One region of the Mesorhizobium sp. M0587 genome, then DNA from elsewhere that is predicted to be linked to it. Evidence: predicted binding sites of a transcription regulator. Region 1 holds the regulator's gene; the other holds the start of a gene.
What was found. The regulator PhoB, encoded in region 1, activates phosphate uptake and scavenging genes when phosphate is short. The targets are predictions, from matches to a motif close to TGTCATNNANCTGTCAT.

Region 1 (6,889 bases):
CGAATGCCGCCGAACGCGATCGAGATGTTGCGCATGTCGATCAGCGCGGAGGCAGCAGGAGCAGTGTTGTCAGTCATGGCGGTGTTCACTTTTTGGATCATGCTCAGACGCGCTTTCGATAGACGGTATCGAGCCAGACGGCGATGACCAGCACGGCGCCGACGACGATGCTCTGCAGCGGCGAGTCGACGCCGAGCAGCACCATGCCCGATTGCAGCGATTGCATCAGCAGCGCGCCGAGCATGGCGCCGATGATCGTTCCCGAGCCGCCGGCAAGCGACGTGCCGCCGATGACGGCGGCCGCGATGACCAGCAGTTCGTCGAGCGTCCCGAGCGCATTTGTGGCCGAATTCTGCCGGGCCGACGAGATCGCGGCGGCGATCGTGGCCAACACCCCCATGATCATGAACACCTTCATGGTGATCCAGCGCGTGTTGATGCCGGCGAGATTGGCGGCTTCCGGGTTGCCGCCGATGGCAAAGACATAGCGGCCGAAACGGGTGCGTTTGGTGATGAAGGTCATGACCAGCCCGACGGCGATCGCCATCAGCACCGGTATGGCGATGCCATGGGCAATGAACAGGCCGCCCTCGGGCACGGTGATGTTGTTGGCGGCCGCGTATCGGTTCACGATGCCGACAGGCCAGGGATAGGAGTTGGCCAGCCACACGGCTCCCATGATGACGGCGCAGGTGACCGCGCCGAGCAGCGTCTCGGCCCAGATCGGACGCAGCGGAAAACGAAACCGCTTGCGCTGCACCCGTCCATTGAACAGCGCAAACACCACGCCAAGGCAAGCGACGATCCCGACGACCCAGCTCCATGTCGCGCCGATCGATCCCGCCGGTCCACCGCCCATCAACTGGAAGGTGGCATTGAGCGGGGCCACGGTCTGGCCGCTGGTGATCCACCAGGCGGCACCGCGCCAGACCAGCAGGCCGCCAAGCGTCACGATGAAGGCCGGCACTTCGAGATAGGCGATGATGAAACCCTGAAAAGCGCCGATCAGCAAGCCGAGCGCCAGGCCTATGACCAGCGCCAGAACCCATATCCACGGATTGCCGAGTTCGAGCCCGACAAACCGCACCAGGAAATGCACTTGCGCAAAGCCCATCACCATGCCGATCAAGCCCTCGGCGGAGCCGACGGACAGGTCGATATTGCGCATGACGATCACCAGCACCATGCCGCAGGCCATGATGGCGACTGCGGATGTCTGCACCGACAGGTTCCACAGATTGCGCGGCGTGAGAAAGGTACGACTGTCGAAATCGAACGGATTGACGCCGAGGCGCAGGCTGGAAATGACGTGCAGCCCGATCCAGATGACCAGCAGCGCGCCGATCATGCCGAGCATGCGGGTATCGATCTCGGTCGCCTTCAGGAACCGGGCGACCGCGCCGAGTTCCGACGCGCGCGCGGTGTCGGTCTGCGGGGTGGTGGACGTGATGTCGGTCATGATTTCCTCGCACCGGCTGGCCGTCTGACGCGGATACCGAAACCCAGCCTAGAAGCTATCCGCCTGATGCGGAAAAACAAATCTTTTTGAGAAAACGCCGCGGCTTGGGGCCGCGGCGTTGAGAATGCAGGAAGAGGCCAGCCCTCTAGTTGCAGGCCGCGACGCTGCCGGCGGCGACACCCGCGCAGACCTCGTCCTTCTTGATCCAGCCGGCGTCGATCACGAGGCTGAGATTGTCCTTGGTGATGGCAACCGGAGTCAGGAACAGCGACTTGACGGTGTTGCCGCCCGGCGTCGTAAAGTCCTTGGCGCCGGCGATATCTGCCGTCTTCTTGCCGTCGGCCAGCTGCGAGGCGATCTCGGCGGCGGTCTTGCCGAGCTCGCGAGCATCTTTCCACACCGACACGGTCTGCGTGCCGAGCGCGATGCGGTTCAGCGCGGCATGGTCGCCGTCCTGGCCCGAGACCGGCACGGTGCCGGCAAGACCTTGCGCCGTCAGCGCCGCGACGACGCCGCCGGCGGTGCCGTCATTGGCCGCGACCACGGCGTCGACCTTGTTGTCGTTGGCGGTCAGGAACTGTTCCATGTTCTTCTGGGCGTTGGCGGGCAGCCAGCCGTCCGTGTAAGCCTCGCCGACATTCTTGATCTTGCCGCTGTCGATAGCCTCCTTGAGCACTTCCATCGAGCCCGAGAACAGGAAATCGGCATTCGGATCGGAACCCGAGCCCTTGATGAAGACATAATTGCCTTCCGGCTTGGCCTTGAACACTTCGCGGGCCTGCATGCGGCCGACTTCCTTGTTGTCGAAGGTCAGGTAGAAGACGTCCTTGTTCTCGATCAACCGGTCATAGCCGACGACCGGAATGCCTTCGTCCAGCGCCTTCTGCACCGCCGGGCCGATGGCCGAGGCATCCTGCGCCAGGATGATCAGCGAGTTGGCGCCCTGCGAGATCAGGCTCTCGACATCGGTGAGCTGCTTGCCGGGATTGGACTGCGCGTCGGCGGAGATGTACTTGTCGCCGGCTGCCTCAATCGCCGTTTTCATGGCGGCTTCGTCGGTCTTCCAGCGCTCTTCCTGGAAGTTGGACCACGAAACGCCGATGACCTTGTCTTTCGCCTGGGCGACCGACGCGAGCGTCAGCGACATGGCGACACCCGCCAGGATGGCGGCTGTGAATCTTTTCATATTATCCTCCCTGCGCCGCGTAAGGCGCGACCAAACTGACCCGAAGGCCGGCACAGAGGCTCTATTTTTTCGAGCCCCGAAAAAACACTGGTCCATCCCCGGAACGCTGTCAACATCGATTCTGATGGATTTTGATGTCCTCTCGAATTTTTTTCGAGCCCCGAATAAATAATGACAGCACCGCATGCTTCTGCCAGTATTTGCCCACGTTGCCGGCAGCGTTCGAGGGACAGGAAGAACCACGGCGACAGGGAGGATATGAGAGAAGCATGTCGGTCGGAATCCGTCACGACGATTTGCGTCGGCGCAACCGGGCGATGGTGATCGCGGCCGTACGCCGTGCCAGCCAGCCCTCGCGCACCGAGATCGCCGCGACCACCGGCCTCAGCCACTCGACCATATCGGCGATTTCCTCCGACCTCATCGGCGAAGGCATCCTGACCGAGGGCAAGCCGAGCGAGACGGGCTCGCTGAAACGCGGGCGCCCACAGGTCGGCCTCGGCCTCAACCCGGAGGCGGCGGCGGTGATGACCGTGGTGCTGTCGCTGAACTTCCTGTCCGTCGCCGTCATCGACTATGCCGGCCAGGTGATCGCCGAGGAGCAGCGCCGGCTGGACACGCTGACCATGGCGCGCGGGGCGCTGATCGGCGAATGCGTCGCCATCGTGCGGCGCCGGATCGAGGACCCCGACCTCGACGTCCGGCGCGTCGCCCGCATCGCGCTGGCGATCCAGGGCATCACCGACACCGATGCGCGGTCCATGCTGTGGTCGCCGATCACGCCGCAGACCGATATCGCCTTCGCCGACATACTCGAGGCCGAGTTCGGCATTCCCGCCACCACGGAGAATGACTGCAACATGATGGCGGTGGCGCTGCGCTGGCGCGATCCCCAGCGCTATCGCGACGACTTCATAGCCATCCTGCTTTCCCACGGCATCGGCATGGGCCTGGTGCTGAAAGGCGAACTGTTCACCGGCACCCATTCCTCGGGCGGCGAGTTCGGCCACATGATCCATTGGCCGGGCGGCGCCCTCTGCCGCTGCGGACGGCGCGGCTGCGTCGAGGCCTATGCCGGCAATTATGCGATCTGGCGCAATGCGAGGCAGCTTGGCGAGGACACCGAACCGGTCGACGTCAGCGACGCCGACATGCGTACGCTGGCGGCTTCGGCGCGCGAAAAAGACGGACCGGAGCGCGAGGCCTATCGCAAGGCCGGCGAGGCGCTCGGCTATGGCCTCGGCAGCCTGTTCGCGCTGATCGACCCGGCGCCTGTCGCCATGGTCGGCGTCAGCGCCGCCGCCTTCGACCTGATCGAGCCGGCACTGCGCGAGGCCATCGCCCAGACCGCCGGCGGCCAGCACTCGGAATCGATTTCCTTCGACACCGAGCCCAACGAACTGCCGCTGATCAGGGAAGGTTGCGCCATGCGCGCGCTGACCTTCGTCGACCAGGAGATTTTCGCGCCTGGCGTGCAGGCGAGAACTGGCACTGGAAAGAACGTAGCCTGAGTGGCGTCCGCCGTCGATGCCGCAGACCATCGTCGACTTTGGATATTGCCGAAGTCGTCCCAATGTCGTCATCCTAGGGCGGAGCAAGGAGCGCAGCGACGCGGCGCAGACCCGAGGATCCTGCGACCGTAGTCGTGGAGTGCAGGGGAGCAGAATTCTGCATCGTGGCAGCACTCCGAAGTCGCGGCATGGATCCTCGGGTCTGCGCTGCGTCGCTACGCTCCTTGCTACGCCCGTGGATGACGAAGTGACTGCCGTTTTCGGCTAGTCGCAAAACCTCCGAGACCCGCCTTCGGAAGCCCAATCTGACGGAACTTCCGCGCCAAAGACCTAATCTTCCCTGATCGCGTAGCCGGCGCCGCGAATGGTGCGGATGACATCGGGCATGCGGCCATTGTTGACCGCCTTGCGCAGCCGGCCGACATGCACGTCCACCGTGCGTTCGTCGATGTAGATCGTCTCGCCCCAGACATTGTCGAGCAGTTGGCTGCGCGAGAACACGCGGCCGGGATGGCGCATCATGAATTCGAGCAGGCGGAATTCGGTCGGCCCGAGCCGGATCTCGCTTTTCTTGCGATAGACCCGGTGCGATTCGCGGTCGAGCACGATGTCGCCGACCTTGAGCACGCTGGACAGCACCTCCGGCTTGGCGCGGCGCAGCAGCGCCTTGACCCGGGCCATGAATTCCGGCGTCGAGAACGGCTTGACCAGATAGTCGTCGGCCCCGGTGGAAAGGCCGCGCACGCGGTCGCTTTCCTCGCCGCGCGCCGTCAGCATGATGATCGGCAATCGCTCGGTCTCGGCGCGCATTCGCAGGCGCCGGCAGAGTTCGATGCCGGAAACCGCCGGCACCATCCAGTCGAGCACCAGAAGGTCCGGCACGTTTTCCTGCAGCCGGATCTCGGCTTCGTCGCCGCGCGTCACCACCTCGACCTGGTAACCCTCGGATTCCAGATTGTAGCGGAGCAGCACGCCTAACGGCTCCTCGTCCTCCACCACCATGATGCGCGGCGCGATCATCGCCCGGTCACCCCGCCGTCAGGCCGCCGGCGCCGACATCGCCGTTTCGTCCTGCTTCGGGCGATTGGCGGGCAGTTGCGTACCGGTCAGGACATAATAGGCATTTTCGGCGATGTTGGTCACATGGTCGCCGATGCGTTCCAGATTCTTGGCGCAGAACAACAGATGCGTGCAAGCGGTGATGTTGCGCGGATCTTCCATCATGTAGGTCAGCAGTTCGCGGAACACCGAGGTGTATTTGACGTCGATGCGCTCGTCGTTGGCCCGCAGCGTCGTCAGCGCGGCGGCATCGCGCGCCGCATATTCCTCGATCACGCCCTGCACCTGGATCAGCACCAACTGCGCCATCGCGTCGATGGAATGCGACAGGTCGCGCGGCGTGGCGGCGAGGCCGACCGTGCCGACGCGCTTGGCGATGTTCTTGGCAAGATCGCCGATGCGTTCGAGGTCGCCGGCCATGCGGATCGAGCCGACGACGTGACGCAGGTCGTCGGCCATCGGTTGACGCTTGGCGATCAGCGTGATGGCGCGGTCGTCGAGCTCGCGCTGGCGCGCATCCATGATCGCGTCATCGGAGACGACGCGTTGCGCGAGAGCGTTGTCGGTGTTCAGCAGCGCTTTGGTGGCGCCGCCGACCATCGAACTGGCGAGGTCGCCCATGTCGCTGATCAGCCTGCTGATCTGCCCTAGATCCTCGTCGAAGGCTGCGACTGTGTGTTCGGCCATGACCTTGTCCTCGTGTCTGTAAATTCGCCCGGACTGCTCAACCGAACCGGCCGGTGATATAGTCCTGGGTGCGCTTGTCGTCGGGAGTGGTGAACATCTTGTCGGTAGCGCCCTCCTCGACCAGATAGCCGAGATGGAACATCGCCGTGCGCTGCGACACACGCGCTGCCTGCTGCATCGAGTGGGTGACGATGACGATCGTGTAGTTCTGGCGCAATTCGTCGATAAGTTCCTCGACGCGCGCGGTGGCGATCGGGTCAAGCGCCGAGCAGGGCTCGTCCATAAGGATCACCTCTGGCGAAACCGCGATGGCGCGCGCAATGCACAGGCGCTGTTGCTGGCCGCCGGAAAGACCGGTGCCCGGCTCTTGCAGGCGATCCTTCACCTCGTTCCAGATCGCCGCCTTTTTCAGGCTCGATTCGACAATCTGGTCCATGTCGGCCTTGCCCTTGGCCAAGCCGTGGATGCGTGGACCGTAAGCGACGTTCTCGTATATCGACTTCGGGAACGGATTGGGCTTCTGGAACACCATGCCGACGCGAGCTCTGAGTTCGACGACGTCGATGTTTTTGTCGTAGATGTCCTCGTCGTCCAACGTGATCCTGCCGGTTACCCGCGCCGAGTCTATGGTGTCGTTCATGCGGTTGAGGCAACGCAGGAAGGTGGATTTGCCGCAGCCGGAGGGGCCGATCAGCGCCGTCACCTGGTTCTGGCGGACGTCGAGATTGACGTCGAACAGCGCCTGCTTCTCGCCGTAGAACACGCCGACCTTGTCGCCGCGCATCTTGATCACTTCGTTCGACTTGGCGCTCATCTTGTCGCCCACCGCGTTTTCGAGGGACTGTTCGGTCATGATGTTCATACCAGATGCCTTCTTTTACCAGCGCCGTTCGAAGCGGCGCCGCAGCACGATCGCTGTGATGTTCATGGCCATGAGGAAGACGAGCAGGATGATGATGGCACCCGACATGCGCTCGACGAAGGCGC
Region 2 (6,889 bases), on a different contig from region 1:
GAGCACCTCTCTGAGCTGCTCGGCGCTGTACTGGCGATAGACGAAGGGCAGGTTGGCGCGACTGTCCGCGACGGCTTTGCTGGCTGCGGCCATGGTCAGGCTCCCACGGTACCGTAGACGAGTTTGTCCTGGCGGGCGCGCAGTTCGGCAATCTTGGATCCCGGCGCAGGCGCCGCGTTGGCATAGGTGATGAGCTCGCCCTTCCTGATCGGCGCGGTCACCGAGCCGCCTTGCAGCAGGCCGCAGGGAATGGCCTTGGCGGCATGCGCTTCCGGCGCCGTCATGATCCAGGCGCGGTAGCAATATTCGCCGATCGCATCGAGCTTCTCGCCGGGCTTCATATCCTTCTTGGCCACGGCGCAGACTTCGGCCACGGGCTTGGCCAGCGGCACCATGTCGGCCTTGCCGTAGAGCACGACGCGGGCGCATGTCAGCGGCACTTCCAGCGACGTCAAATGATAGGGACGATGGAAGGTGAAGTACGGACCCTTGCCCATCTTCAAATCTTCCATGCGCTCCGAGATGCGCGGATGCGACATGTCGGCGACGACGAAGACACCCGGCGCGACACCCTTGCCGATCGAATAGTCGACGACGCCGACCCTCGACAGCACGCCGCCGTCCTTCTGCGGCACGAGGACTTTCGAGAGTTCGCCGAGCGTCGCCGCCGGGCCGTGCATGCCCGCCTTGTCGGGGACAAGACCGGTGGCGTTGGCGATCGCAGCCATCTCGACCATGGTCTTGGAGCCGTCGACGAATTCGACCAGCATGCGCACATTCATGTGCCGGCGCTGGGCTTCCTCCTCATAGGCGGGTGGCGTGGCATCGATGTTGAGTGGATTGTTCTTGCCCTTGCCCGCGGCGACGATCGGATGGCCCATCGCCGAGACGAATTCAATCAGTTCCATGCAGGAGGATGGCTCGTCGCCCGCACCCAGCGAATAGGTGACGCCGAGCCGGTCGGCCTCGCTCTTCAGATAGGCGCCGATGGTGACGTCGGCCTCGACGTTCATCATCACCAGATGCTTGCCGTGCTCCATGGCGCGCAAGCCGATCTCGGCGCCGACGGCGGGAACGCCGGTTGCATCGATGACGACGTCGATCAGGTCATTGTTGATGACCAGGCTGGAATCGTTGGTGACCGCAATCTTGCCGGCCTCCATCGCCGCCGTCATCGCGGAAGCGTTCGACACCTCGCGCGCATGTCCGGTCTCCTGGAAGGCGATATCCACCGCCCTGGTGGCTGCGGGCAGGTTCAGTTCGGAGATGGCGCCGATCTCGATGCCGGACATATGGGCGACGCGGGTGACGATATCGGTTCCCATCTCGCCGGAGCCTATCAACCCGATGCGGATAGGCTTGCCCGACTTGGCACGTTCCTCAAGATCGCGGGCAAGACCCGTCAGCGAAACATTGGAAGCCATAGCGCTCATTCCTCCCACTTTGCAGGCTGTTCAATTGCTTGACGGGTATTGAACATCTGTATTTCTGTCAAGACTAATGTCCAAATCCGGGTGCTTTTAGCGCACTTTCGCGGAGGCCCTGGCGCGGGCCAAAAGTGGGCAACGGCAGCCGCGGTGCGGGACAGACAGCCACCGGCCGCGACAGGCACCTTATCACGACCGTCGACCTTCTTCGGAACGGAGAAACTGCGCAACCCGATCAGTCACCGGCCGCGCCGATTGGAAAATCCTGGAAATGGACGATCACTCCATCCGCATCGATCAGGATCACGGCATAGGCGGGCGGCTCGTGCCCCAGGCTCCAGCTGTCCGAAAAATCGAGCGCGCTCTGGTGATTGGTGCTGCGCAGCGTGCTGACGGGAATGCCGCGCCAGCTGCCGGCGATCAGCCGATGGACATGTCCGGCGAAGATGTGACGGACATTGCCGTGACGGCGGAGTATCTCATAGAAGGCATCGGCGTCGGCCAGCCTGACCTCGTCGAGCGCCGGCATGTGTATCCGGAACGGCGGGTGGTGCATGAACAGGAGGACCGACCGGTCCTGCGCCTCTTGCAGCCTTTCATCCAGCCATTCGAGACGCGCCTCGCACAGCCTGCCTTCGACATGCCCGCTGTCCAGCGTGTCGAGCAGGACAAGGCGGCCCTCGCTGCCGTCGACCACGCTCTGCACGAAACCGCGCTCAGCAGCCGCTTCCGGGAACATCTCGAGGAAAAGCGCCCGGTCGTCATGGTTGCCGAGCATCAGCCGCCAGGGCGGACCGAACCCCGTCAATTTTTCCCTCAGCGCTGCGTACGCGGCACGCTCGCCGTCATTGGTGAGATCACCTGATATCACCACCAGATCGGCATCGGCATGGTTCTTGCCGATATCGGCAAGGCAGGCTTCCAGTCTTGCCAGGGGATCCGAGCCGTACAGAAGACCGCCCGGCGTCATCAGATGCGGATCGGATAGCTGGATGATTTTCATGGCCGTGACGCAATGTTTTCCTGCTGGCGCTCGTCGGCACCAGCCGGCAAACCGATCACCCCAGCCAATCCTCTACTGCGCCGTCCAGCCGCCGTCCATCGGCAAGGTCGTGCCGGTGATCTGCCTGGCCGAATCCGAGCACAGGAAGAGCGCGAGTGCGGCAAGCTCCTCAACGGTGACGAATTCCTTGGTCGGCTGGGCCGCCAGCATCACATCGTGCTTGACCTGCTCTTCGGTCATGCCGCGCGCCTTCATCGTGTCGGGGATCTGCTTTTCGACCAGCGGCGTCCAGACATAGCCCGGCGCGATCGCGTTGACGGTGACGCCGTCAAGCGCGGCCTCCAGCGCCACGGTCTTGGTCAGGCCTGATATGCCGTGCTTGGCCGCGACATAGGCGGACTTGAACGGCGAGGCGACCAGCGCGTGCGCGGAAGCCGTATTGATGATGCGGCCCCATTTGCGCGCCTTCATGCCCGGCAGCGCCGCCTTGATGGCGTAGAAGGCGGCCAGCAGGTTGATGCGGATGATGGCTTCCCACTTGTCGTCAGGGAATTCCTCGATCGGCGCGACATGCTGGATGCCGGCATTGTTGACCAGGATATCGAGACTGCCGAACGCGGCTTCTGCCTCGTGCACCATGGCGCTGACCGCCGCGCCGTCCATCACGTTGGCATCGGAGTAACGGCACTTGACGCCGAAATCCTTCTCGATACCGGCACGCTCCTGCTCGATTGCCGCCGGATCGCCAAGACCGTTGATGGTGACGTTGGCCCCTTCGGCTGCAAAGGCCCGGGCAATGGCCAGGCCGATACCGCTGGTCGAGCCGGTGACGAGGGCGTTTTTCGAAGACAGGGAAGCCATGGCGATCTCTCGAGAAATGGGAGGGAAGGTGACGATATATTTGTGCGTCGCAGCATGACAATGCCAGAGCCATATGTCGATGCGATTACAGCCGGACGACCGTGCCGGCACGGGCCGTCGCCGCCGTGGTCATCAGGGCTGACACGGCAGTGTCATGGTGCCGTGCGACATAATCGATTGCGCATTCGCGCGGTCCTTCCTGAGTAATTTTGCCTGAAAGAGCCTTGGGGGTGCAGCTTGGAAATCGCCGATGTCGTGAAGCGTGCCTATGCGATGCCGCTCACCAACCCGTCTTTCCCGCCGGGCCCCTATCGTTTCTTCGACCGAGAATACATCATCATCACCTATCGCACGACACGCGAGGCGCTCGAGGCGGTCGTGCCGGCGCCGCTGGAGATCGACGAACCGCTGGTCAAGTACGAATTCATCCGCATGCCTGATTCCACCGGCTTCGGCGACTACACCGAGACCGGCCAGGTCATTCCCGTGCGCTACAAGGGCCAGCACGGCGCCTATGTCCATTCAATGTATCTCGACGACGACGCGCCCATCGCCGGCGGCCGCGAACTCTGGGGTTTTCCAAAAAAGCTCGCCAGCCCCAAGATCGTGCATGAGGGCGAAGTGGTGGTGGGCACGCTGCACTATGGCAGCGTTCTGTGCGCCACCGGCACGATGGGCTACAAGCATCGCGAGGCCGACCACCATTCCGTGCTCGCCTCGCTCGCCGCCCCCAACTTCCTGATCAAGATCATTCCGCATGTCGACGGAAGTCCACGCATTTGCGAACTGGTGCGCTATTACCTGACCGATGTGACGCTGAAGGAAGCCTGGACAGCGCCGGCCGCGCTCGATCTCAGGCCCCATGTCATGGCCGACGTGGCGCGGCTGCCAGTGCTCGACATCGTGTCCGCCATCCACTTCACCGCCGATCTGACACTTGGGCTGGGCGAGGTCGTCCATGACTATCTTGCTGACCGCGCCCGACCGGGGACCAGCACAAGCCAGTTGGAGAAAACCCGTGCTTGATCGCAAGAGGGAGGCGACCGCCACCATCGAGGAAATCTCGGCGCAGTATGACCGTATCGCCCTGGTTTTCCAGGGCGGCGGCGCGCTGGGCGCCTACCAGGCCGGGGTCTATCAGGCGTTGGCCGATGCCGGCTGCGAACCGACATGGCTGTCTGGCGTGTCGATCGGCGCCATCAACGCCTCGATCATCGCCGGCAATGAATCGAGCCGCCGCCTGCAGCGGCTCGAACAGTTCTGGCAGACGATCTCGGGCCGCAAGATCTGGTCCTATACGCCCGAAGGCGACATCTACCGCGACATCCGCAATCGCACCTCCTCGTGGATGACGATGGCCATGGGCCAGCCCGGCTTCTTCAAGCCGCGCAACCCCAATCCCTGGTTCGAACAGCCCGGCGCCGCGGGTGCCACCAGCTTCTACGATACCGCCGAGTTGAAGGACACGCTGGAGAGCCTGATCGACTTCGATGTGCTGAACGACGGCAAGAAGCGGCTGAGCGTCGGCGCGGTCAATGTGCGGACCGGCAACTTCGTCTATTTCGACACCGAGAAGGTGCGCATCGGTCCGGAGCACATCATGGCCAGCGGCGCGCTGCCACCGGCTTTCCCGCCGGTCCGCATCGAGGGCGAATATTACTGGGACGGCGGCATCGTCTCCAACACGCCGCTGCAATATCTGCTCGATCAGGAAGAAGACCGTTCATCGCTGGTATTCCAGGTCGACCTGTTCAGCGCGCGCGGGGTGTTGCCGCGCAGCATGCCGGACGTGCTGTCCCGCCACAAGGACATCATGTATTCCAGCCGCACGCGCCAGAACACCGACAATTTCAAACGCATCCATGGCCTTAAGATGCGCCTGCTCGATGCGCTGAAGCGCGTGCCGAAGGAACAGCTGACGCCGGCCGAGGAAGCCTTGATCGCGGACTATTCGGATGCCGGCATCGTCAACATCGTGCACCTCATCTACCAGCACAAAGGCTATGAAGGTCACGCCAAGGATTACGAATTCTCCGGTACCTCGATGCGCGAGCATTGGGAGATGGGCTTGGAGGACACGCAGCGCACCTTGCGCCATCGCCAGTGGCTGACGCTGCCGACCAATGCCGAGGGCGTCTCGATCCACGATCTGCACCGCGAGGACCCGACGTAGCTTCCTGATCTCGTCATCCTTGGGCGTAGCGACGCGAAGCGGAGCGAAGACCCAAGGATCCATGTCGCGACCTTAGCCGAAGGACGCAGCGAAGCAGAATTCTGGACCGTGGTGACGCTTCGGAGTCCCGGCATGGCAACTGTGTTCATGCGAATGCTTTTTTATCTCGGATGATGGCATTTAGAACGACGAGAAGCTTTCTTGCGACGGCGATGATGGCCAGCTTCTTTGACGCTGAGCGGGTTGCGATGGCGCTGTAGAAGGCTCTGAAGCGTTCACAGGCTCGGATGGCGCCGAGCGCTGCCATATAGAGGGCACGGCGCACGCGCGATCGACCACCTTGGATCTGGCTCCTGCGCTTGAGCTTGCCGCTTTTGCTGTCGAAAGGGGCAAGGCCGACGAGTGCTGCGATCGACTTGGGTGAGCGCTGGCCAAGCTCGGGTAGGTGCGCCAGCAGAGAGAGCGCGGTGATCTTGGAGACGCCGGGCACGGAGACCATCAGCGCATTGTCGCGGGCAGTATCATCGACTTGACGAATGGCTTCGGCGATCCGGCTCTCGAGCGCCTTGATACGTGCGTTGAAGCTGGCGATCAGTTCTTCGATCTCGGCGATGACGATCTCGTCGAAGGCTTCGTCGCGATACTTCTTCAACTTTGCCCGCATATCGACCAGTTGGTCACGATGGCGGGCAAGCGATTGAAGATGTTCGCCTTCTTCGCGCGGGGCGGGTTCGGCTTCAGGGTGATAGTGGCGGCCATAGCCGCTCAGCATCCTGGCGTCGAGAGGATCGGTCTTGGCGCGCCGCGCCGTCGACTTCGCATAGTTGTGGGTGTGTGCCGGGTTGTGCCGTGAAAACGCAACGCCTGCCTTGGCCAACGCATGGCGCAGCAGCCGGTCGTGGACCCCTGTCGCCTCCATGACGACGAAATCACGGCCCGGGTGAAGGCCTTCCACATAGGCAGTGATCGCGTCGACCTGGTTGTCGATGCGTTGGCCGCGACCGCTTGCCTCATCAAAAAAATCGAGCCACTGCTTGGAGATGTCGCAGCCGACATAGTTCTGCATTATCATGTCCATGCCTCTTCCTGTGGTGCGGGGTCTGCTTGTGACAGCCCCGTGCAACTGTTCAGGTTGATGGTTCACCGGTGGGAAGGGACCGAGCCATGCCACGGCCTGTCCTCCAAAAGGACGACCAGGATCCCCTCGGTCTCCTTCCCACCTCAACCATAGCACTGAACCAACACACAGGATCCTGGGGTCTGCGCCGCGTCGCTGCGCTCCTTGCGTCGCCCCAGGATGACGAAGCGTTGGGCGTTTCGGCCAATCTCGCAGGTGTGTTCCGCGTCAATACAACGCGAATACCTCCTCGAAATCTGCCGACTTGAATACGGTGCTCCTCAATCGGGATAGGGGGGAACCTCGCG

Region 2: a site for PhoB is predicted at 3,376-3,392, ahead of NKI49_RS32725 (acetoacetate decarboxylase). Genes of this name have one in related genera too.

The regions. Positions count from the first base shown of each region.
Region 1 covers NZ_JAMYQP010000035.1:3,126-10,014, forward strand. The annotation lists gene NKI49_RS25555 (ATP-binding cassette domain-containing protein) at 1-77, opposite strand, end outside; gene NKI49_RS25560 (sugar ABC transporter permease) at 104-1,459, opposite strand; gene xylF (D-xylose ABC transporter substrate-binding protein) at 1,605-2,645, opposite strand; gene NKI49_RS25570 (ROK family protein) at 2,915-4,156, shown strand; gene phoB (phosphate regulon transcriptional regulator PhoB) at 4,487-5,176, opposite strand; gene phoU (phosphate signaling complex protein PhoU) at 5,195-5,902, opposite strand; gene pstB (phosphate ABC transporter ATP-binding protein PstB) at 5,940-6,764, opposite strand; gene pstA (phosphate ABC transporter permease PstA) at 6,780-6,889, opposite strand, start outside.
Region 2 covers NZ_JAMYQP010000079.1:78-6,966, reverse strand. The annotation lists gene NKI49_RS32745 (thiamine pyrophosphate-dependent dehydrogenase E1 component subunit alpha) at 1-93, opposite strand, end outside; gene NKI49_RS32740 (NAD(P)H-dependent oxidoreductase) at 96-1,424, opposite strand; gene NKI49_RS32735 (phosphodiesterase) at 1,663-2,430, opposite strand; gene NKI49_RS32730 (3-hydroxybutyrate dehydrogenase) at 2,503-3,291, opposite strand; gene NKI49_RS32725 (acetoacetate decarboxylase) at 3,529-4,317, shown strand; gene NKI49_RS32720 (patatin-like phospholipase family protein) at 4,310-5,464, shown strand; gene NKI49_RS32715 (IS110 family RNA-guided transposase) at 5,610-6,635, opposite strand.